One region of the Enterococcus sp. R12 genome, then DNA from elsewhere that is predicted to be linked to it. Evidence: predicted binding sites of a transcription regulator. Region 1 holds the regulator's gene; each other region holds the start of a gene.
The links. The regulator LexA, encoded in region 1, represses DNA repair genes until DNA is damaged. The targets are predictions, from matches to a motif close to CNAACANNTGTTNG.

Region 2: a site for LexA is predicted at 3,225-3,238, ahead of ACTW1R_RS02075 (FtsK/SpoIIIE family DNA translocase). Genes of this name have one in related genera too.
Region 3: a site for LexA is predicted at 3,074-3,087, ahead of recX (recombination regulator RecX). Genes of this name have one in related genera too.
Region 4: a site for LexA is predicted at 3,369-3,382, ahead of ACTW1R_RS11155 (Y-family DNA polymerase). Genes of this name have one in related genera too.

What each region holds. Positions count from the first base shown of each region.
Region 1 covers NZ_CM176874.1:1,884,500-1,890,362, reverse strand. The annotation lists gene recJ (single-stranded-DNA-specific exonuclease RecJ) at 1-410, shown strand, start outside; gene ACTW1R_RS08735 (adenine phosphoribosyltransferase) at 422-934, shown strand; gene ACTW1R_RS08730 (hypothetical protein) at 1,011-1,223, opposite strand; gene lexA (transcriptional repressor LexA) at 1,353-1,973, opposite strand; gene ACTW1R_RS08720 (DUF896 family protein) at 2,110-2,349, shown strand; gene tkt (transketolase) at 2,450-4,447, shown strand; gene ACTW1R_RS08710 (hypothetical protein) at 4,997-5,836, shown strand; gene ACTW1R_RS08705 (hypothetical protein) at 5,849-5,863, shown strand, end outside.
Region 2 covers NZ_CM176874.1:432,691-438,553, reverse strand. The annotation lists gene ACTW1R_RS02080 (GntR family transcriptional regulator) at 1-698, opposite strand, end outside; gene ACTW1R_RS02075 (FtsK/SpoIIIE family DNA translocase) at 740-3,178, opposite strand; gene ACTW1R_RS02070 (PIN domain-containing protein) at 3,309-3,746, opposite strand; gene ACTW1R_RS02065 (AbrB/MazE/SpoVT family DNA-binding domain-containing protein) at 3,754-4,071, opposite strand; gene ACTW1R_RS02060 (amino acid ABC transporter substrate-binding protein) at 4,246-5,049, opposite strand; gene ACTW1R_RS02055 (amino acid ABC transporter ATP-binding protein) at 5,063-5,695, opposite strand; gene ACTW1R_RS02050 (amino acid ABC transporter permease) at 5,708-5,863, opposite strand, start outside.
Region 3 covers NZ_CM176874.1:1,571,879-1,577,741, reverse strand. The annotation lists gene ACTW1R_RS07245 (N-acetylmuramoyl-L-alanine amidase) at 1-334, opposite strand, end outside; gene ntdP (nucleoside tri-diphosphate phosphatase) at 495-1,028, opposite strand; gene mutY (A/G-specific adenine glycosylase) at 1,122-2,273, opposite strand; gene recX (recombination regulator RecX) at 2,266-3,060, opposite strand; gene rlmD (23S rRNA (uracil(1939)-C(5))-methyltransferase RlmD) at 3,175-4,551, shown strand; gene ACTW1R_RS07220 (hypothetical protein) at 4,623-4,979, opposite strand; gene ACTW1R_RS07215 (hypothetical protein) at 4,983-5,183, opposite strand; gene ACTW1R_RS07210 (ABC transporter permease) at 5,200-5,863, opposite strand, start outside.
Region 4 covers NZ_CM176874.1:2,418,019-2,423,881, reverse strand. The annotation lists gene ACTW1R_RS11175 (CCA tRNA nucleotidyltransferase) at 1-592, shown strand, start outside; gene ACTW1R_RS11170 (thioesterase family protein) at 600-968, shown strand; gene ACTW1R_RS11165 (hypothetical protein) at 1,036-1,494, shown strand; gene ACTW1R_RS11160 (hypothetical protein) at 1,529-1,804, opposite strand; gene ACTW1R_RS11155 (Y-family DNA polymerase) at 1,948-3,342, opposite strand; gene ACTW1R_RS11150 (VOC family protein) at 3,597-3,983, opposite strand; gene fosX (FosX/FosE/FosI family fosfomycin resistance hydrolase) at 4,048-4,458, opposite strand; gene ACTW1R_RS11140 (hypothetical protein) at 5,101-5,304, opposite strand; gene rpmG (50S ribosomal protein L33) at 5,576-5,725, opposite strand; gene ACTW1R_RS11130 (ABC transporter substrate-binding protein) at 5,863-5,863, opposite strand, start outside.

The DNA of each region.
Region 1 (5,863 bases):
CTGACCCTGCATTGATCAAAGAGATCGTTCAAGCGCTCCAGGCGTCAAGAGTTGCTTTTGTTTTCTACTCGACAGAAGATGCTTATTTAGATGGGGTAGGGACAAGAGAGCAATACAGTCGTCTCTTTCAACTGATCAAACAGCAGCCTCGTTTGGACATTCGTTACAAACTAAAGATGGTCGCTGACTATCTAAAAATTCCACAAAAATTACTTATTTTCATGATTCAGGTGTTTTCTGAGCTGGAATTTGTTACAATACAAGATGGTGTTTTGAATAAAACTGCTGATCCTGTTTCCCGTCCATTGACGGAGAGTCATTTGTATCAGCAACGACAAAAACTGATCAAAACAGAAGAATTTTTATTAATGAGTGATTTATCAACCCTTCGTCAGTGGTTGACAGTCTAGGAGGAAAGAAAATGGATTTAAAAGAGTATATTGCTAGTATTCCTGATTATCCCCAAGAGGGAATTATTTTTCGGGACATCTCGCCATTGATGGCAGATGGAGAAGCGTATCGGTATGCGACACAACAAATCGTTGAGTATGCACAAGAAAAAGGCATCGATATGGTGGTAGGACCTGAAGCCCGCGGCTTTATCGTTGGTTGTCCAGTTGCCTATCAATTAGGTGTCGGCTTTGCCCCAGTACGTAAAAAAGGCAAATTGCCACGGGAAACGATTGAAGCAGAATATGAAAAAGAGTACGGTGTGGATGTCTTGACGCTGCACGCCGATGCCATCAAACCAGGTCAACGTGTCTTGATCTGTGATGATCTACTAGCAACTGGCGGAACGATCAAAGCAACGATCGAACTCGTAGAAAAACTAGGTGGCATCGTTGTTGGCTGTGCCTTCTTGATCGAACTGATGGATCTACATGGAAGAGACAAGATCCAAGGTGTCGAAATTAAGACGTTAATGGAATACTAAAAAAGCAGAAACAAAAAAGGACTCGCTGGAGTCCTTTTTTGTTTCTGCTGCCTTATGGGCGTATGTAGGGGAAGGATCATGGTTCATAACGATAAAAATCATGATCGTGATAATAATGGCGGTTACGTTTGCGCTCTGCTTGGCGGAATTTCTTTTCATCCCAAAGCATGAACCAAAGCATCATTAGAGGGCAAAAAATCAGAACAGCACTTAAAACGCCAAAATAGCCAATAACAATTCCCATCAATAATACCCACAACATAAAACCAAATCGACGAACTGCTTTCATCTCATTCACTCCTTAAATAATACGAACTTATGTTTGTATACTTATTATACGAATGTTTGTTCGCTTTGTAAAGAGGAAAGAAAAAAAATCTTCGTAGAAACGAAGATTTCCTAGTCAGCTCGTTGAGCATCAAAGCAGATGGCGATACAATCCAACAACCAATCCTAAAATCGTTACGTCAGGCAAAATGATTGGTTCTAAATAATCATTTTCCGGTTGTAAACGAATGTAATTCTTTTCTTTATAGAATCGTTTGCACGTAGCTTCGTCTTCATCTGTCATAGCAATCACGATATCGCCATTTTGAGCACTTTGTTGTTTACGAACGATTACTTGATCACCGTCGAGAATGCCAGCATTGATCATACTTTCTCCTCGGATCGTCAACATGAATAAACTTCCTGTGCTATTCGCTAAATCTGGCGGAATCGGAAAGAAATCGGATGCATCTTCCACGGCTAAAATCGGTTCTCCAGCAGTTACGACACCAAGCATCGGAATGGATGCTGGTTGAACATCGATTTTTTCAAGACCGGAAGCAGTTAATTCAATGGCTCTGGGTTTTGTAGGATCTCGTAAGATCAGCCCTTTTTTTTCAAGTCGGGACAAATGGCCATGAACAGTTGAGGTAGAAGATAACTGAACGGCTTCGCCAATTTCGCGAACAGTCGGCGGATAGCCTTTTTCAGTGACACGTGTATGAATGAACTTAAGAATTTCGATTTGTCGATTTTCTGTTCGTTTTGCCAAAACTGACACCTTCTTTCATTTGATAACCTTAGTGTACCATAGCTATATCGATTATTCAAACAAATGTTCGCTTTTTGTGCTATTGTTTTTGCTCGCTAGTTTGTAGTAAAATCAAGAGGGAAAAGGAGGAACAACTATGCTATCTCAAGAAAAATTAGCTCGAATCAATGAACTTGCCAACAAGAAAAAAACAGAAGGATTGACTGAGGCTGAGACCCACGAACAAAAAGTTCTGCGTGAAGAGTATTTAACCGCCTTTCGTGGAGGGATGCGACACCATATCGAAGGAATGAAAATCGTTGACCCTGAAGGTGCTGATGTAACACCAGAGAAGTTAAAAGAGATTCAAAAGAAAAAAGGTCTCCACGGCAGATAATTGTGAATTCCTTTTCATTGCTATTGAAATAAGCTTCTGAATCACGTATAATGAAAGATGTAATAAAGGTAAAAAAAACCTAAATTAGGAGGAACTACCATTGTTTGATAAAATCGATCAATTAGGAGTGAACACCCTTCGTACATTAAGTATCGAAGCCGTACAAAAAGCCAATTCAGGACATCCAGGATTACCGATGGGGGCAGCACCCATGGCCTATGCCTTGTGGACGAAACACTTGAAAGTCAATCCAACGACTTCTCGCAACTGGGTGGATCGTGACCGCTTTGTTTTGTCTGCTGGACACGGTTCGGCGTTATTGTACAGCTTGTTGCACGTGTCTGGTTACGATGTGACCATTGAGGATCTAAAAAACTTCCGTCAATGGGATAGCCGCACGCCAGGACATCCAGAAGTCGATCACACAGACGGCGTGGAAGCAACCACTGGACCTTTAGGACAAGGGATCGCCATGGCAGTCGGTATGGCGATGGCCGAAGCCCACTTGGCTGCAACCTACAATCGCGACAAGTATCAAGTCATTGATCACTATACCTACGCTTTATGTGGCGATGGGGACTTGATGGAAGGTGTTTCGCAAGAAGCTGCATCCATGGCTGGTCACATGAAATTAGACAAACTGATCGTCTTGTACGATTCAAATGACATCTCCCTAGATGGCCCAACTTCAAAAGCCTTTACAGAAAATGTCGGTGCGCGTTTTGAAGCGTATGGCTGGCAACACATTCTCGTTGAAGACGGCAATGATTTAGAAGCGATCTCGAAAGCGATCGACGAAGCAAAAGCTGAAAGCGACAAACCAACCTTGATCGAAATCAAGACTGTGATCGGATACGGTGCGCCAAATCAAGGCACCTCTGCCGTTCATGGTGCGCCGATCGGTGCCGAAGGCATTTCTGCAGCCAAAGCGATTTATGGTTGGGAATACCCAGAATTTACCGTACCTGAAGAAGTTGCCGCGCGCTTCAAAGAAACCATGATCGATGAAGGGCAAAAAGCTGAAGCAGCTTGGAACGAAACCTTCCGTGCCTATGAAGCAGCCTACCCAGAACTTGCTGCGCAATTCAAACAAGCCTTTGCGGGTGAATTGCCAGCAGATTGGGATGCAGCATTACCAAGCTACGAAGTTGGCAGCTCACAAGCTAGTCGAGTATCCAGCAAAGAGATGATCCAAGCCTTATCCAAAGCCGTCCCTAGTCTCTGGGGTGGATCGGCTGACCTTTCTGGATCCAACAACACGATGGTTGCAGCAGAAAAAGACTTTGAACCTGGCCAATACGAAGGCCGCAACATTTGGTTTGGCGTCCGAGAATTTGCGATGGCGGCAGCGATGAACGGCATCCAATTGCATGGCGGTACGCGAATCTATGGCGGAACCTTCTTCGTCTTCGTTGATTACTTGCGTCCAGCGGTGCGCTTGTCTGCGATCCAGCATGCACCTGTTATCTATGTCTTGACGCATGACTCCGTGGCGGTTGGAGAAGATGGACCGACGCATGAGCCAATCGAGCAATTAGCCAGCGTCCGTTGCATGCCAAATGTCCAAGTGATTCGTCCAGCAGACGGCAATGAAACCCGTGCTGCCTGGAAATTGGCCATGACGACAACGGATAAACCAACGGTCTTAGTCTTAAGCCGACAAAATCTACCAGTGATCGAAGGCACGCAAACCGGTGCGGATGAAAATGTCGCAAAAGGTGGTTACGTGATTTCAAAACAAGCTGGTGAAACACCAGCGGGGATTTTGATCGCCACAGGTTCTGAAGTGAATCTTGCGGTCCAAGCACAAGCTAAATTGGCAGAAGAAGGCATCGATGTATCGGTGGTCTCCTTACCAAGCTTTGATTTGTTTGAAGCACAAAGCTCAGAATACAAAGAAAGCGTCTTGCCAAAAGCAGTGAAGAAACGGGTAGCGATCGAAGCAGCTTCCCCATTTGGTTGGGAACGTTACACCGGTTACCATGGAAAAGTGATCGCGATCGATCATTTCGGTGCATCCGCACCTGGTGACAAAGTCTTAGCGGAATTCGGCTTCAGTGTTGAGAATGTCGTGAATACTTTCAAATCAATCGATTAATTGATCGACAATCAATCAAAAATAGCACGTTCGAGAATCTTTTCGATTTTCGAGCGTGTTTTTTTGTCTGGAGCATGGTTAGAGAACCACAAGGGAGAGGAATGAGAAACGCAAGTCACCGATTCAACAGGGAAATACTTTCTATCGATGAGCCAATCGTCAGAGAGAAACTGGATCAAACAAATAATAAACGTCACTTTGTTGTATAAAATTGAATATATATGAATAAAAATGCCGGTTTTCGTTGTTGCAAGGCTGGTTCCTGTGTATAGTTAAAGAAAAGGAAACTAAACAATAAGAGCCAAGGAGAATGGCTCAAGAAAAGAGAACAGGGAAGAACGACTACTTGAAGAAAGAGGAATAAGGAGATGGGAAAACACGATGAAAAGGTTGAGGGTTAGTCACACGAACCGACGAAAGAAATGCGGCGTTATGAGTGGAAAAAAGAAAAAAACCATTCTTTTGGTAATACTACTGCTAAAGCTATTTTCACGAGACGTTTACGCAACAGAATTGAATGAAATTTCAACAGGTGATGAAGCAAACGTTGTGATACATACTGATTTTCTCAAGAGTGAAGTGACAAATCCGTCTATTTATCTCACCTATACGGCCGTTCCGTCAAGTGGAAGTGAGATAATTGATGTTCACGTTGAGATCAATGGGGCATACCATAGTCATCTTTATTTGAAAGATGAAAACAATCACGACACAGTGGAGGAATTCGAATTCGGCAGTGGAATCGTTGTTTTGCCCTATCATCAATCAGAAGCGATGTATCTTGAGCTTGTAGCGGTTGACAGCAGCGGCGCCAGTGGACGATTCAAATTAGAACATCCGATTACTGTGGTAGATCCGCCCGCTCTGCCGTCACCAACTCCTGATGAAATTAGTACTGAATTCTTTTGGGAGGATGAAAGAACATTTGTGAACAATCGCTTATACATGGGAATCGCTGGAGAAACAGAAATAGATCGATTCCGAGTATCAGAAGCGAAGATCCATGAAGCAGTCGAATCGATTGGCGGGACAATTTTGCAAGAAGCGGATTGGTCATGGCACATTCTCATAGGTGTCAAAAAAAGTACCGCTGAAGAGCTGATCGCCATGATTATGAGTCTGGTGACGAACTATCCTGAGGTCTTCGACGGGGGCAGTTTAGATATAATTGAGAATGTCGGACATGCAGGAGAGACAAGTGAGACATTTGATGTGGACACGAACGAGACCTTAAATGATCCGTTGGCCTACGCACGATCAAATGAGGCTGCAGCTTCTACTGAGCCGTTGGAGATTCCCTCCGGAATGACACTATTTCTTTATATAATAATGGTAATACCAGTGCCAAGTTTGGCCGTAACATGGTTATTACTCAGACACAAACGCTAAATAGGAGGAAAAATGGAAATAAAAAAG
Region 2 (5,863 bases), 1.5 Mb from region 1:
GCTTCAAACTCGATCATATACGGATGCAAGGCGGTGTTATAGATCCCTTCTGTATATTCTACCACTTCTCCTTGTAGATCATACGAATAACGGGTTCGTTTCAAGGCAGCGACCTCTGGCGTGATCATAAACTTCTGTTGCTCTTCGGTCAAGGTCGTTGCCACGAACGCATCTTGAAAGCGATCGATGATCATTCGATGTTCATCCAATAGGCGATACAATGATTTTTCTTCAAAGACCTCGATGGAGGTACCCTTTAGCTGCTTTGGCAAATGGTACTCATAGTAAATAAAGGGTTGGTGGTCAAAATAATACATGCGACGTAAACGCATGACTTCTTTGCCCATCAAAGAATACGCGGGGTGCTCAGGCGCAAGTTCGACTAATTCATAGCTGAGGTTTTTCTTCGTGTATTCCTTGCCAGTCTTTTCAAGCAATTGGCTAAACGTCGTGCCTTTTGACAGCTTGTTATAAGGGCGATTGCTTAAAACCGTCGTCCCACGTCCGCTGCGTTTTTCCACATACTCATCTGCCGCTAACAATTCGATGGCTTTGCGGACAGTGATCTTGCTGACATTGAAGGTGGCTTCCAATTCTGTTTCCGTCGGTAAAAATGAACCAATCGGGTAGCGACCCGACATGATGTCTTCTTTGAGCTTATCGGCAACATCACGGTAAAGAATGTGTTTGCGTTTCATTGCTATCTCGCCTTTCTCTCATTGGATTGGTCTTGTTCTCCTTATTCATCAAAGGTAGGAATGTCTTCTGGTTGCGGCTCGATCAAGACTTTCCGTGGCTTGCTGCCTTCAGAAGGGCCAACGACACCTTGATCTTCTAATTCATCCACTAACCGAGCCGCTCGGTTATAGCCGATGCGAAAACGTCGCTGCAAGAGAGAAACGCTGGCGGTCTGCATTTCCACCACAAGGGCTTTGGCATCTTCGAATAGCTCATCTTGCGGTTGTCCGCTGCTGCCGGTACTCGTTTCTTCCTCAGTAACCATCATTTTTTCTTCATAATTGGCTTCTTGCTGATCGGTCACGAATTCAACCACTCGTTCGACTTCTTGGTCGGAGATAAAGGCCCCTTGGACCCGAATCGGTTTGTTCTCACCCATCGGCAGATACAGCATGTCGCCGCGTCCCAGCAGTTTTTCGGCTCCGTTCCCATCAATGATGGTCCGCGAATCGACACCGCTGGAAACAGCAAACGCCATCCGTGATGGAACATTGGCTTTGATGATCCCTGTAATGACATCCACACTTGGTCGTTGCGTTGCTAGGATCATATGGATACCTGCTGCCCGTGCCATTTGCGCCAAACGAATGATGGCATCTTCGACTTCGTTGCTGGCAACCATCATCAAGTCGGCTAACTCATCGACGATCACTACAATGAATGGCAAGATCGGACGATTTTCGCCGTCTTCTAAATTCTTATTGATCACTAAATCGTTGTAGCCAGTAATGTTTCGGACCCCAGTTGCCGCAAATTTTTCGTAGCGCTCTTCCATTTCCTTGACCACTTTTTGCAACGCTTGCGCCGCTTTGCGGGGATTGGTCACGACAGGTGTCAAGAGATGGGGAATCCCATTGTAAACATTTAATTCAACCATTTTCGGGTCGATCATCATCAGTTTGACTTCATGGGGTTTTGCCCGCATCAAAATACTGGTGATGATGCCGTTGATGGCTACGGACTTCCCGCTCCCGGTCGATCCAGCAATCAAGAGATGGGGCATTTTCGTTAAGTCTGCCGTTTGGACACGGCCAGAAATATCGCGTCCTAAAGGTACTTCTAATAGTTTATCTGGATGATCCGGTTGGGCTTCGATCACTTCTCGGAATGAAACCATGCTGACTGCACTGTTTGGAACTTCGATCCCAATCAATGATTTCCCTGGGATCGGCGCTTCCATCCGCACATCTTTGGCAGCTAAGGCCAAGGCGATATCGTCGGTCAACCCGACGATTTTGCTTACTTTGACCCCTACTGCTGGTTGAACTTCGAATTTGGTTACTGCTGGTCCTAAGCTGGCTTTGACGACTTTTGCATCAACACCGAAGCTTTGGAAGGTGGTTTCTAACACACCGATATTTTGTTCGATCTTTTTGTACTCGCTGCTTTGATCCGTTGAAGGGATCGAATCGAGTAATTGCGCTGAAGGCAATTCATAATCACGATTTTCAGCTTCTTCCGAAATCTCAAATTCCAATACTTCACCATCATCATCGAGGATCTCCCCGTCTTCATTGACCTTTTTGCTTGGTCCTGGTTTGTTTCCTGCTGGATGTGGTGCTTGAGCGGCCTCTGGTCCCGCCGCTTGCGGCAATTCCTGGAAGTGGTCGATGGGTACAAAGCTCAGCTGCTCTGGTTCAAAATCAGCTGGCGCTTGCATCTGTTGTTCTTTTGCTGATTTTTCGTCTTCTGTCATTGGTCGGACTTGATTCTTTTCTTTGATCTCCGCCATGACTGCTGCTCGTTCGGCTTCTTTTTTGGCTTCTTTCGCAGCTTGTTTCTCTGCTGCTCGTTCCGCTTTGCGGGCTTCTCGTTCGGCTTGCTTTTCTGGAGAGCCTTCTAACAACCGCTGCAGCTTGTCACCAGCTGCTTGCAGGTGCTCGACTAACTCGTGGCTGCTCATTTGGCTGAACAAGAACGCCCCAATCATCATGAGTAAAACAGCGATGATGTAGCTGCCGATCTGGGAAACAAGAAAATAGGTCGCCCCATAGAGCATGGCGCCAATCATTCCGCCCCCGACATTTTGGGTCACTTGGCTGCGCCGAATATCGCCTAACAGCGTCATCCACGTCGTTTGGAAGATATTGGCTTGTTCTCCCACCACATTACTAAAGATTTGCGCATGGAGGATGATCAGCAAACCAAAATACACCAATACACAGCCAATCACTCGCCGAATACTTTTAAAGCGAGCATCGGTCGTTTTGATCGCTAACCAGACACCATAAGCGGCTAGGGCAACACTCAAAAATTGGTACGTGTTTCCGCCAACGATCCGAAACCCGTTGGCAATCAAGGTTCCTAAAAAACCTAAATGGAAAAAGCCAAATATCGAAAACAAGACAAAGAGCAGGCCGACGCCGACCAGCATTAATTTCTCTTGCTGTTTTTGTTGTTTTTTTGTTTTGCGTTTCTTTGCGCGTTTTTTTTGCGCCATTTCTATCCCTCTTTTCATCTTTCCCTATTATAACGAAAAAAGAAGGCGAACAAAAGTTTTCCTGTGAGAAATTTTGGTTAGCTGTTGGAATTTAAGGAAAAAAGAGGATGTCTGCCAGATATAGCAGTGATCATCCTCTTTTTAGCTGCTGCACAAATTCAGCGACTGTATAGACAATCAGTCCCGATGATTCAAAATCAGCGGTATTGGTCGTTACTAGACTGTCGATTTGATTTCGCTTCGCACAAGCTGCTAAAACAGCATCCTCAAAATCTGTCATTGTTGAATCAAGCGCCTGAACGCAATCTGCTTCCGTAACTGTTAAGACGGTATGCACTTGGATCAGTTTTTTGACTTCCCTCCGAGCATCGACTCCTGCTGCTCCATCGAGAATATAGAAAAGATCCGTTAAGGTACTTGCCGTAATCACGCCCTCGCAAAGTCCATAAATGGAACTGTTGTATATCTGTTTGATGGCTTCTTGATGGCTTTTAGACCCTCTTCCTAATAAATAGTCAAGGATCACATTGGTGTCAATCACGACTCGTTTGGCTTTGTATTTGGTCATGCTTATTTTATTCTCCCAGATATTTTTTCCTACGCCGTTCGTTTCTTACTTTTTTGATGTCCACAACGTCAGGTGTTTCAAATGAATCTGCTAAAATGCCTTGCAAAGAATCGACTAAACGAAGTTTCTCCTCTGGGGACAACTCTCCTACTGACTGCTTTTCTGTAATAACTAACTGTTTTTTGCCATTGACTTCTTCTGCCAGTTCCATTTCTAGTTCAGAACCTACCTGGAGATCCAATTTCCGAATCATTTTCTTAGACAAGCGAACCCCCTGTCCATTGCCCCACTTAATCAAATGAGCGGTCTCTTTATAATGTTCCACTCGGCTCCCCCCTCTTTATCGGATTTTCCTTACTACCGATCATTATAACATGAGCACGCATATGTATACACAAGTATATACTTCAATCGTTCCTTCTTTCCTTAAATACGCAAAAGAAATGAATGTAAAAAAAACACCAGCTGCTAAGCAGCCAGTGTATCTTGTTGACTTGTTTTAGTTTGGTGTGACATCTTCGCCAAACCACTTTTCAGAGATTTCAGCAAAGGTGCCATTGTCTTGCAATTCTTTCAAGCCATCATTGATTTTATCTGCCATGGCTTGATCGTCTTTACGCACACCTACAGCAAAATCTTCTGCTTCAAAGGGGCTTTCGATTTCGTTGAAGTCATCGGTTTTGCCTGTTTGAGTCAAATAATATTCTGCGTAGACGCGGTCGATCAAAAGACCGTCGATCCGACCGTTTTCTAGATCGATAAAGGCTTCATTAAAGCTAGCATACAAGGTTGCGTCATTGCCGTCTACGAGATCCTTCAAAACTTCCGGTTGGTTGTTGAAGGTCTCATAACCAGAAGAACCTTCTTGGGCACCTAAGACTTTGCCCTCCATATCATCAAAGCTAGTAATGCCGCTGGCTTTTGCTGTGACTAAGACTTGTTTGTTTTCCATATAAGTATCTGTAAACAATACTTTTTCTTCACGAGCTGCGGTTTTAGTATACCCGTTCCAGATCATATCGATGGTGCCATTGCTTAGTTCGGTTTCTTTCATGGACCAATCGATTGGTTGAAATTTGACTTTGGTTCCTGTTAGATCCAAAATCGCTGTGGCTAAATCCACATCAAACCCAACGATGTTGCCTTGGTCGTCTTTAAAGCCCATCGGTACGAAGGTATCGTCTAGGCCGACGATCACTTCTTCTTTGTCAGCGGCACTGGTTGTGGTGTCATTGCTGCTGCCACACGCCCCTAATAAAAATACACTTGCTGCTGCGATTCCCGTCAATAGTAATTTTTTCATTTTGTTCTCCCCCTTATTCTCCTGCTACTTTTAATAATTGATCACCGATATTTTCGGCAAAAACCAAATCATGGGTCACCACGATCTGGGTCACTCCTTCTTTTTTCAGATCCAAGATCAGCTGTTCGACTTGCTGTCTCAAGCCTGGATCTAAGGCGCTGGTAGGCTCGTCATAGGCCAACACTTTGGGATTCATCGCCATCGCTCGTGCGATAGCCACCCGTTGCCGCTGCCCCCCGGACAATTGGAAGGGATATTGGGCTAGTAGGTCACTTAACCCTAGTTTTTCTGCCAACTGTTCGGCTTTTGCTGTATACGCGGCCTTGTCTTGTTTTAGCACCATTTTTGGCGCCAAAGTGATGTTTTCAAAAACTGACAAGTGCGGAAACAATTGGAAGTCTTGGAAGACGACACCGACGACTTGTTCTTGTTCTTTTGTGTCGGTGGGATCAAAGGCTTTGCCATCCAGTAAAAAGCTTCCAGAATCGATCGTTTCTAAACCAGCCAGTGTCCGAAGCAAGGTGGTTTTCCCGCCACCGGAAGGACCGACCACCGCTAAGATACTGCCGTCTTCGATCGTCAAGTCTAGCTGATCGATGACTTTTTTAGCGCCAAATGACTTTGATACTTGTTTTAGTTCTAACATATGTGGTTCCTCCTAACGGTAATAGTCCAGTTTGGTCTCGATTTGTTTTAACAATAACGTAAAGACGCCTGTCATCACCAAGTAAATCAAGCCGACCCCAACTAACGGAAGCAAGGTACTGTCTCGCTCCATGGCGATTTTCCCGATTCGCATCACGTCTGACAATCC
Region 3 (5,863 bases), 310 kb from region 1:
TTTGGATTTCAACCATCTCTTCTGTTTGACTAAGTACGGTTGCCCAACTTCCACGGTGGATCTTCCCGATGACGGTTTCTTGACTTGTTGTCTGATAAATCGATACATAATCGTTCTCACTTTCAATCGCTGCATCGTATTCTGAGGGATCCACGTAAATTTGGACCATGCTTGCCGTTTGTGCGACCTCTTCTGCTTGCGCGTCCGACTCGGTTTGAGCCGTGCTTTCTTGGGTCTCTTCTTGAACAAAATGATCATTTTTCAACACAGCAAAACCTGCCGCAAAAAGTAGAATCATGGTAGTACCGATAACAAGCTTCCCTTTTTTCTTCATTTGCTTCCCCCACTTTTTTCTTGGTCTTTCTATCATGGGACTAGCAGCTTAAACAGAACTTAAAGGCAACTGCTAGAAGCAACCCTCTCACAGCACAAAAAAACTTCAACCGAAATGGTTGAAGTTTCTCGGGAAAAATGAGCGATCCGACCCATTTCACTTATTTTTGAGACAACTGCTTGTAGCGATCATACCAAATGTCCACATACCCTTGCGAAAAGGGTCCTTTGCCATTATTGATCCAATCTACTAAAATTTTGACATTTTCTTTCAAGATAAAATCAATGTCTTGCGGATATTGCATAATCTTACTGTGCAATTCATACTCATCCACATCTAGTAAACGTTTCTCGCCATCAGGAAATACTTTGATATCAAGGTCATAATCGATATATTTCAATGCCTCTTCATCAAGTAAATACGGTGAAGCAAGATTACAATAATAGGAAACCCCCTTTTCTCGAATCATTGCAATAACATTAAACCAGTATTTTTTATGAAAATATACAATTGCTGGTTCACGGGTAACCCAGCGTCTTCCATCTGATTCGGTCACTAATGTATGATCGTTGACCCCTATCACTGAGAATTCACTGGTCTTTAAGACCATCGTATCCCGCCACGTTCGATGCAAATTGCCGTCATGTTTGTAGCTTTGAATGCTGACAAACTCTCCTTCTTTTGGAACTCGCATAGCAACCCTTCCCTCAGCAAGAAAACTTGCGTTTTGTTTGGGTGTTCATTACACCGACATCGTTAATATTATAGCAATAAAAGAAAGCTTTGCCTAGAAATCTTTATCGAGTTTCTGATATTTCTTTAATTGATCCACCAATTTCTGCTGAGGTTTTGGGAAAACATAGTTTTGAAAGGATTCTTTTGCTGCCCATTCGCTGTCTTGTAACGTGAGCTCTCCCCGTTTTCTGCCGTAAAATAAAAGGACGTGCCATTTCAAATGACTAAAGATATGAGTGATCTCGCCAAAATGTCGTTTTTGCCAAACGACAGGCAGATCAGGAAAAATCTCGAGGGCATCATCTTCGGCAATCAAATCCAACTGCAGCTGCTCCTCTTTTGCCCATGTTCGCTGCAGAGCCTCGTACTGTTCTTTCGTCACTTCTACCAAAGGAAAATGCCACATAGAAGCCAATAAGCCTGTTTCAGGTCGCTGCACGAGTAAAAACGAGCCTTGATCTTCGATGGCGCCTGCGATGTAATAGACATCTTTTGGCTTTGCTTTTTTCGATTTCACTGGAAAGTCTGTTTGTCGATTCTCCGCATAAGCAAGACAATACTGACTGATGGGACACTCTTCACATTTCGGTGTAGTGGGTGTACAGATTCGTGAGCCAAGATCCATCAAGGCTTGATTAAACTCACCAGGTTCATCGGGGGAAATGATCGTTCTCATCGCCTCGTCAAATGGTCTTCGGCTGCTGGCTTTCGCAATATCTGCTTCGATACAAAATAACCGACTGACGACCCGCATCACATTTCCATCGATTGCCGGTTCTGGCAAGCCAAAAGCAATACTGCCAATGGCTCCAGCTGTGTAGGGACCAATTCCTTTTAATGAGCGAATCTCTTCAATTGATTGGGGCATTTCTCCGTCGAATTCGGCAACGATTTGCTGGGCGGCAGCCTTAAGGTTACGGGCACGAGAGTAATAACCTAAACCTTCCCAAACCTTTAAAAGCTTTTGTTCTTCGGCTGCCGCCAAGTCTTGAATCGTCGGGAATTGTTCCATAAAACGATAGAAATAGCCAATCACTGTTTCCACTCGTGTTTGTTGAAGCATGATCTCTGAGATCCAGATTGCATACGGATCGTTGGTCGCCCGCCAAGGCAGATTGCGTTTTTCTTTATGATACCAAGTTAAAAATGTTTCTTGGAACGTCTTGATTTTTTCTTCATCCCAAGTTTCCCATTGCTTACTCATCCATTACTTCCTCATCTAAGAATCGTTGTATATCATCGATGGCAAACCCTTTTTGATAAAGGCCTTGCTTGATTTTCATTTTTCGTTTCATCAACGGTAACCGCTGATGCCGCCGCATAAGTCGGGCCCCTTCTCTTTGGAGCGCTTCATTTTCTTGGTCCTCATCTTTTTCCATCGGTAATTCATCCAAAATCATCTGAATGACTCCTTGATGAAAACCTTTTTGCATCAAATGCATTTTTATCTTTTGGATCATTTCTTTATGGCTTTTGTTGTGAAAACGACGCATCGCTTTTTCAGCCGTATGATAACCGACTTCAAACTGCATTTCCTCGGTATACAAAGGCAATACTTCCTGAATCACGGAATCTTTTAATCCTTTTTTTCTCAATTGCTGACTGATGACCACGGGCCCTTTATCACTCATGCGGACTTGGGTGCGAATGTAGCTTTCTCCGTAGTTTTTGTCATCGATCAAATTCAACTCTTTCAGACGTTCAACGACTAAGTCTCGGTCTTGTTTTTCGATTTCTTTGTCTTTCAAATAGGTACGGACTTCCATTTCAGAACGCAGCTGATAGCTGATATAGTTCATGGCTTGCTGCAATCCTAAATCAAACCCCGCACTTTTTTTGATTTCTTTTAATTCTTCTTCACTCAGTTCCTTGCCTTTTAATAGCCGAAAACGGACCAAAAGATCTTCTGAGACCCGCAGCGTTTCACCTTCTGATGTCGCCACTTCATAAAATGGTCCTTTTCCTTTATTGATACGAATAATTGTATTCATCTTCTTCACCTCGCGAACGTACATTCTATTTTACCACAACTACGATGAAATTCCTTCTAATCAAGCTGAAAAAATGTGGTAAAATGAACTGACTATTTTATTTAAGGAGTTCACATGACAAATACACAAGTCCAGCTTGGACAAAAACTACAACTAACGATCAAACGCTTGGGGATCAACGGAGAAGGCATTGGGTATTACAAAAAGTTGATCATCTTTGTTCCCCGTGTTCTACCGGGGGAACAGGTCATTGCCGAAGTCACCAAAACATCTCCCCGCTTTGCTGAAGCCAAGATGACCAAAATCATCAAGCCAAGCAGCGATCGCATCCAACCACCCTGCAAGTTTTACGACCGTTGCGGCGGCTGCCAATTGCAGCACTTAGTCTACGACAAACAATTAGACTTCAAAAAAGACCTATTGAAACAAGCACTTGAAAAATTTAAGCCAAAAGACTACCAACAGTTTGAACTAAGGGATACTTTAGGCATGGATGTTCCTTGGCATTACCGCAACAAAGCACAATTTCAATTGCGTTACAACAGTCAAACCAAACGAATCGAAGCGGGTTTATACGAAATGGAGTCTCATCGCTTAGTCGCCATTGATGATTGCCTCGTACAAGAACAAGATACGCAAAAAGTGATCAACGGCATCGTCCAATTGTTGAATAAATACCAGATCCCGATTTACGATGAACGCAAGAACAGCGGGATTCTACGGACATTGATGGTTCGTATCGGGATCGCGACTGGCGAAGTTCAAGTCGTGTTTATTACCAACTCTGTCAAACTGCCGCAAAAAAATGCGCTGATTCGCGAGATCAATCAGCGCTTGCCGCAAGTCGTTTCCATCATGCAAAATGTGCAAAACAAAAAAACGTCCGTCGTCATGGGAGAGGAAACGATTCATCTTTGGGGCAAAGAAGCGATCGAAGAACGGTTGAATGAACTGACCTTCGACTTGTCCGCCCGCGCATTCTTCCAGCTGAATCCACAGCAAACCAGCATCTTGTATCAAGAAGGGTTAAAAGCCCTTGACTTGAGCAAAAATGAAACAGTCGTTGATGCCTATTGCGGTGTGGGAACGATTGGGTTGAGCGTGGCTCCATATGCCAAAGAAGTCCGCGGCATGGACATTATTCCTCAAGCAATTGAAAATGCCCAAGAAAATGCACGCCGCATTGGTGCCCAAAATACCCATTATGAAACGGGAACTGCTGAGGAGCTCTTACCAAAATGGTTTAATGAAGGCTTCAAACCTGATAGCATCATTGTTGATCCGCCAAGGACAGGCTTGGATGAACGATTATTGCAAGCTTTGCTGAAACAACCACCGAAGAAGATGGTCTATATATCTTGTAATGTTTCTACTTTAGCAAGAGACTTGGTCCAATTAGCCAAAGTGTTTCACGTAAAATATCTGCAATCAGTAGATATGTTTCCACAAACCGCCCGCTGCGAAGTAGTGGTAAAATTGACCCGCAAATAATCATTCGCCTGACAAATCATCTTGTGATCTGTCAGGCGAATATTGTTTTCGTTGTCTTTTAAGCATAACGATTAATTGATTTGTAAGACGAGGACTTTCGTGGCAATAAAGGTGTCCCCTACTCGCTGCCCATAAAGACTTACCGATCGTTCAAGATGCAGATCCGCACGAGACCCCTCCACGATTCGAGAATTATGCGATTGTGCATCATATAGAATTACTTTTATCTCAGTCTCGCTAGTAATCGTAAAGGATAATCTTTCCTCAGATGCGATCGCCATATCAAAGACTTCGCCGTCTTCCCCTGTTCCTTGAGAAATGTTCGTCAACTCCATCTCAAAACGATCACCATCAATAAGAATGAGTGTGCCCGTTTCATCTGCTTGTGCCAATTCCTCATTCGCTCGCTCTGCATCAGTCTGAGTCACTTGTTACGCTTTTGTCTGATCGGTTTGATCGTCATTATTTTGGGTCTCGTCTCCACTTTGACTCGATTGTGTTTGCGTTTGCGGCGTATTGATTTGGTTGTTGATGGGTACGTTGTCGTTGTTTGTCTGTGGGTCATTCGCAGCAACACCACAACCACTAAGTAATGCCACAAACAAGATAATCGCTGTTTGACTTTTTTTCATAAAAAACACCTTCCTTTTATTCATAGCGTAATGCTTCGATCGGTTTTAATTTCGACGCTTTATAAGCGGGTAAGTAACCAAAAATCGTACCGATCAGCATTGAAAATGACACACTGATCAAAATGGATAACAATGAGATCGTCATCGGATACTCTAACAGACGCAAGGCGATCAGACTGATCAACAGACCGACGATGATGCCAATCAGCCCCCCGATCACCGATAAAACGATTGCTTCTGTCAAAAATTGCTGCAAAATCACTTTACGTTTGGCACCCAATGCTTTCTTCAAACCAATCTCTCTGGTACGCTCTGTCACACTGACCAGCATCGTATTCATTACTCCGATCCCACCGACGAGTAAGGAAATGCTAGCAATTCCCCCCAGTAAAATCATATTCGATCGATTGATATCATCGGTCATTTTCTGCACTTCATCATAGTTGCGGATGGAAAAAACAAAATCTGAAGGCGGAATACTCTTGGTCAATTCATGGCTGGCTTGAACGACTGCTGATTCTAAGACGTCCGCATTCGTTGCCTGAAACAGCACTGTTGGCCTTTGGTTGAGCTTTCCTTCGACGAAACTTTGGCTGCCTCGAGGGATGAAGACATATTTCCCTGACAGTTGCTCCGTGTCAGAAACAGCTACGCCAACGATGCGAAAGGGTGTCCCATTG
Region 4 (5,863 bases), 530 kb from region 1:
GTTAGGCAATCATCGGAACCAAGCACTACGGGCGCTAGTAGAAACCGAATGCTATATCTATTGCCCAGGCTTGCGGGAATACGGTGAGGCGTTACTGCGGATGGCAGACCTGCCAGCGATCCCATTAGAAAACGAAACGGCGGCCTGGGTTTTGCTCATTGACCAAATGGGTTTAGCGACAGAGGCAGTCCGCAGCTTTTTAAAAGCTTGGAAATGTTCCAATGACTGCATCCGCCAAGTACACACGGCTTATCAAGCACTGCTCGCGCGTCGAAACGGCGAATGGAATGACCTAGTGTTGTATCAGTTCGGTCTAGAAGCAACCTGTTTAGCCGAAGGATTATTGCGTTATGACAATCAGCCCAACGATCCAGCAAAAATCAGTCAGCGCTATCAGCAGCTGCCGATCCATTCACTGAAGGAGTTGGCGATCAATGGACGTGATTTACTGCAAACGATCGATCGTTCTTCTGGTCCGTGGCTCAAAGAAGTCTTGACCGCTGCCGAAGCTGCAGTCATCACACGAAAAATCCCTAATGAAAAAGAAGCACTATTAGCGTTTGTCCAAGCGTATTTAGCAAAGGAGGGATAACTGAAGAATGGAAAGCAAAAAAGAATTTATCGTGGGACAGCAAGACACTGCGGCTGTTTTGGGTTCTGGAGGATTAGACGTTTTAGCAACCCCGCGATTGGTAGCAATGGTGGAAAACACCTGTTGGGAAGCCCTTGAGCCTACTTTAGATAAAGGGTTTACTACCGTCGGTACAAAGTTTTCGATCAATCATTTGAAACCTTCACCAGTTGGAGCGACGATCACAGTTCTTGTGCAGTGGGAAAAAGAACAGGGGCTCCAATTTCATTATCAGGTAATAGACGCGAAACAACAGATCATTGCCACTGGGACGCATCAACGAGCAGCAGTGGAAATCTCTCGGTTCATGAAAAAAGTCAACGAAAAACAAAGTTAATTTGTGTCCCGATGGCGACTATGTGTTAGAATTAAAGTGTATTACTAATAAAAAGGAGCGTTTTGTCATGGCTAGAGAAATGAAAGCTTTAAAATTTTATTTCCGTAATGGAGAAACATGGACGATTGAGCGCCGTTACATCGGTGACTTGTGGATCAAACAAATCACGACCAGTTTTGGCCGCATCCACGGAAGCGAATTTGTTGAGATTCATCCATGTGCTGGGTTCAAAATTGAAATCTTCCAAGAAGGCGATCATGTGGCAACGCATGACATCAACTTAGGTGGGCTTGAATTAGGGATGTTTGCCCGTGCGTTGAAATATGAAGATATCGAACGGATGGAAATTCTTTACCGTAACGGTACACCGGATCTTGTGTATTTCCCATATAAGGACAAAGATACGGAAGGATTGGATAACGTATACCAATCAACAAAAATCAGTGAGAAAACGAAGAGCCTTTATATCGTGATCGACCCGAACCAGACAGTCGATGATGTTTATAAAGAACATTTCGAAGAATAAAAAAAACGCAGAACCAGCTGGTTCTGCGTTTTTTTTAGAATGATTCTTGGAACATATCCGTATACTTTTTTAATAAAAGATAATCTTCGGCATATTCATCTTTTAAAACGATCGTATCGCCAAAGAAACTCTTACGCGCATGTTGGATGATACGATGCTGAATATCTTTTTCTAAAAGGTAATCGATCTCAGACTGTTTCAGGTTTTGTGCAGCAGTCGCCCGATTCTTTTCTAAATATTGCAGCAAATCGTACTCAAGGTGTCCCGCACCGTTGATGACTCGTTTGTATTCGATTTTGTCAATTTTCATCTGCTCACACTCCTTGCTATTAAAGTACCTTAGAAAAGAACAAAGGGGGAGGTGGGCGAATCGAAATTACATAAATCTTTAAAAAATGGACCGTTTGTTAATGTTATCTTAAGATTTGTCAGCAAAAAGGAAAGAAAAACGAATCAAGTGCCAGTATTTTTCGAACCATCAGCAAACGATTCTTTTTCCTTTTGCTGATGGACGGGTCCTATATTAGCGATCCCATCTAGACCACCGGCATGTCCGCCGACTAATTTGCTGCGAGCAATGGCGCGAGCGCCTTCCATTCGGCTTGTGGCATGAACGATCGAAGTGAAGCCATATTTCTCACGAATCTTATCGATGATCAAATCTAATTTACGCTGGCGCAACTGCGTTTCTGCTTGCTCAAAAAGATCCAGCTGGACATTTTCTGTATAAACCAATTTTGAATAGGTAATACCAATGTGGCGAACGACTTGCCCCGTATAAAATTTTCGAAAGAGAAACAGGCAATGAGCCACAAGTTTGCGAGTATTGTCAGTTGGCGGGATCTTCATTTGTCGGGAAAAACCAGAGGCAGTTTCACCAAAGGCTACGCCGATGTAAACATTGATACAAGCGGTCTGACAATGATGACGGCGAATCCGAGCGGCAACTTGCTCCGCCATTTCCTTGATGACGATCTCGATTTCTTCTTGTAAATAATAATTGCGATGTAGGACTTGGCTATTGCCGTAGCTTTTTTCCATCACTTGTGGTGTCGGTTCAGATAAAATCGTGCGATCAATGCCATGGGCGTGATGATAGAGCTGCTCGCCAATGATCCCCATGCGACTGCGTAAAAGATCAGGACTGGCGTGAGCCAATTGCTCGATCGTTTCAATCCCCATCATGTGAAGTCGTTTTTCTGTACGCCGACCGATCCCCCAGAACTCTGTCATAGGGGCGATCTGCCAAACTTTTGTCGGTACATCGTCATAGGTCCATTCAGCGATCAAGGAACGATTGTGTTTCGATTCGTTATCTAAAGCCAGTTTTGCTAACAATGGATTATCGCCAATGCCGATGGTGACATACAATTTCGTTGTTTCGTAAATGTCTTTTTGAATTTGCTGGGCAATCAACCAACGTTTTTCTTCGCGAGAGATCGTTTTATCGGGAATGAAAAGATCCAGTGTACGGGTCAGATCCATCATCGTTTCGTCGATCGAATAGAGCAGCAAGTCGTCTTGTCCAACATATTTGCGAAAGACATTATTGACTTTGGTGTTTTCTTTGATATAAAAACTCATACGCGGCGATGCTTTGTACAAATCGGGATGTGTCGGCAGGTTGTCATTGCGAGTCACATTTGAAATCCCCAATACCGATTTTGCCTTTGGGGAAGCTGCTAAGACTAAGCCGTTACCAGTATTGTCAGAATGTGACATGACGACCAGCATCGCTTGGATAGGATCTAATCCGCGAGAGATGCATTCGACAGAAGCATAAAAACTTTTGACATCGATAAATAAGATATCGCGTTTTGGCTCGAGCGCATAATTAAAACCACCCATTTTTATCACTCCTTACCGAAATTATACGAACGTTTGTTCTTTTTTGTCAAGCGAACAGGAGCGGATGAGGGGGATTTGTTTTTTTATAGAGAAGTTATTTTTGTTTTATAATGATGGGAAACGTTGGTTTATAAGGAATACATTCATTTCAGATTATCAGAATTCGATTGGACATACATACGGGGTTTTGTCTTTTTACCCGAAAAACGGATAAAAAAACAGCCGCTCCATTGGACCGACTGTCGTAGCTTAAATCAATTTTCGGCAGGTAGGGTTGCAAACAAACTTAAGAGATTGCCGTCTATATCTTTGACAATGGCATAGCGTTGCCCCCAAAAGGCAGACCAAGGTTCTTTGAAAGACTGATACTCGGCAGCAACGACTTTTGCATGAAGGGCATCAACTTCTTCAGGAGAATCACATAAAAAGGCTAATTCAATCGTATCACCCACAGTCATTGGTGCATGTCCGTAGATCCCAGCAACCATCTGGCGGCTATTCAAGGAGATGCGAACCCCGTCGTTTGCTAATTCCATATAATCTTCTGAGTGCTGACCTAATGGCGTGAAGCCAAGTACTTGATAAAAAGCCAGTGCCTGTTCCATGTTTTTTGTGATAATACCGACCATATCTAGTTTCATTGTTTTCTTCCTTTCATGTGGGCGTTCTTTACATAACAGTCAATGCAGTTGCTAGCAATGAAGATCACCTCGTTTTTGTCAGACGGTAATGGTGCAACCGTTCAGCCAACGTACCAGTATGCAATTCAAATAAATGGTTGTCATCGTCATAAAAATAAATAGAAGCACCTTCGCCTTTGCTGCGGGAACGATCTTTTTCGATCTTCAATCCTAGTCCTTGGATGCGCGTAATCAAGGAATCGATTTGAGCTTGATCGATTTTAAAGGCAATATGGTTATACGTTTTTGGCAACTTCTGGGAGGCATCCTCCATAACAGCAAGCCATAAGCCATCGATCAAAAAGAATTTTTCTGGGAAGTAAGAATGGGCCTGGTCCTGACTATCATAAACTTCCTCTGCATCAAACAATGTTTCCAGCATCGTTGTCGTCTTTGCTAAATTCTGTACGATCAACGTGATATGGGAAATCTCCATCGCATCAACACTCCTTTGTTATGACGAAATAGGGGAAAGAGAAACAATCAGTATCAAAAGAAGCATTATGTTAGTGATTGTGAAATACCAAGAGGAAGAGCAGAACATAAAACAGTGCATCTGTTACGCAAGGAATAAGTTTCTTCGTGTATTTTGTCCAAAAGAAGACATTTATTAAGAAGAGGACAATCACCGTCGGTAGGCTAAAGGTCCAAGCAGGGTGTTTGATGAAAATGAAAAGCATATTTCCAATAAGAGCAAAAAGAAAAGCGCCATAAAACAGACGATAGTTACTAGGTAGATACGTAAAATTGCCAAGCATGGGTTCACCTCCTATAGGCAGTATAGCATGAAAGGGTCGATCGGAGATCAAAGTATACAGAAAAGATGGCAACGGGAGAGAGCGGCTTCATATTATGGTTATTGCCAAAATCATCTCGCGCATAATCGCGGGAGAGATACTGCAAAAAATTTCGGAAAATAAAGCTGCCGCTTAATCGCCCCTGAAATCTTTGTTGCTGCTCATGCGTTCTCCTGATGCTTATTCAAAAAAGCAGCAATACATTCACTAAGTGAATTTGGCTACTGCCTGCTCTTTTTTATGATGGACAAAGAGAGACAATAAAACGATGAAAAGAATAGTTACTCGAGGTGTTCCAGGCGAAGCTTTTCTGAGCAATTTAGGCAAAGGATCGGCGCGTTTATCAGTGCTAATTCTTTTCTGGGTTTTAGTTGGTAAGCAGAAGCTTTCGGCGGAAACGGCCATTTTGTCCAAACAACTTCCCCTGTGTCGATCACTTTTTTGCAATGGTTGCAACGAAACTCTTTTCCTTCTTTGTTAAACATTTAATTTCTCCTTTTTTCTATACATTATACATTAAAATTTATTTTTGTGACTTTACAAAGAATTGGCTTAAAAGTCCAAAGAAGAGAAGTCAAGAAGCAGCTAAAACAAAGAGTAATCAAGGAGACGATGCAATTACTATCTAAGTTTGAAAGAACAAGGGCTAATAGAAGGGGAGTTCCATTCAAAACCATCACCTCAAAGCTAGTTTTTACAAAAAAAGAAGTTCGCAAACGCCTTGGTTATCAGCGTTTGCGAACTTCTTAAATAGCATTATTTTGTTTCGCGGTGTAAAGTAACTTTTCTTTCACGTGGGCAATATTTTTTCTTTTCCAAACGATCAGGATTGTTACGTTTGTTTTTGTTGGATAAGTAGTTGCGTTCTTTACAAGAAGTGCACTCTAATGTGATGTTTACGCGCATGATTTTCCCCCCTAACGATACAAGAATCCTCTAAGAAATCTCTCAGACTAAAATATAATAGCATGTTTCGTGAGGGAATGCTAGCTTTTTCCTGAAATTTGTTAAGTAGTTTTACTTGACGAATTTCTTGAAACGCAT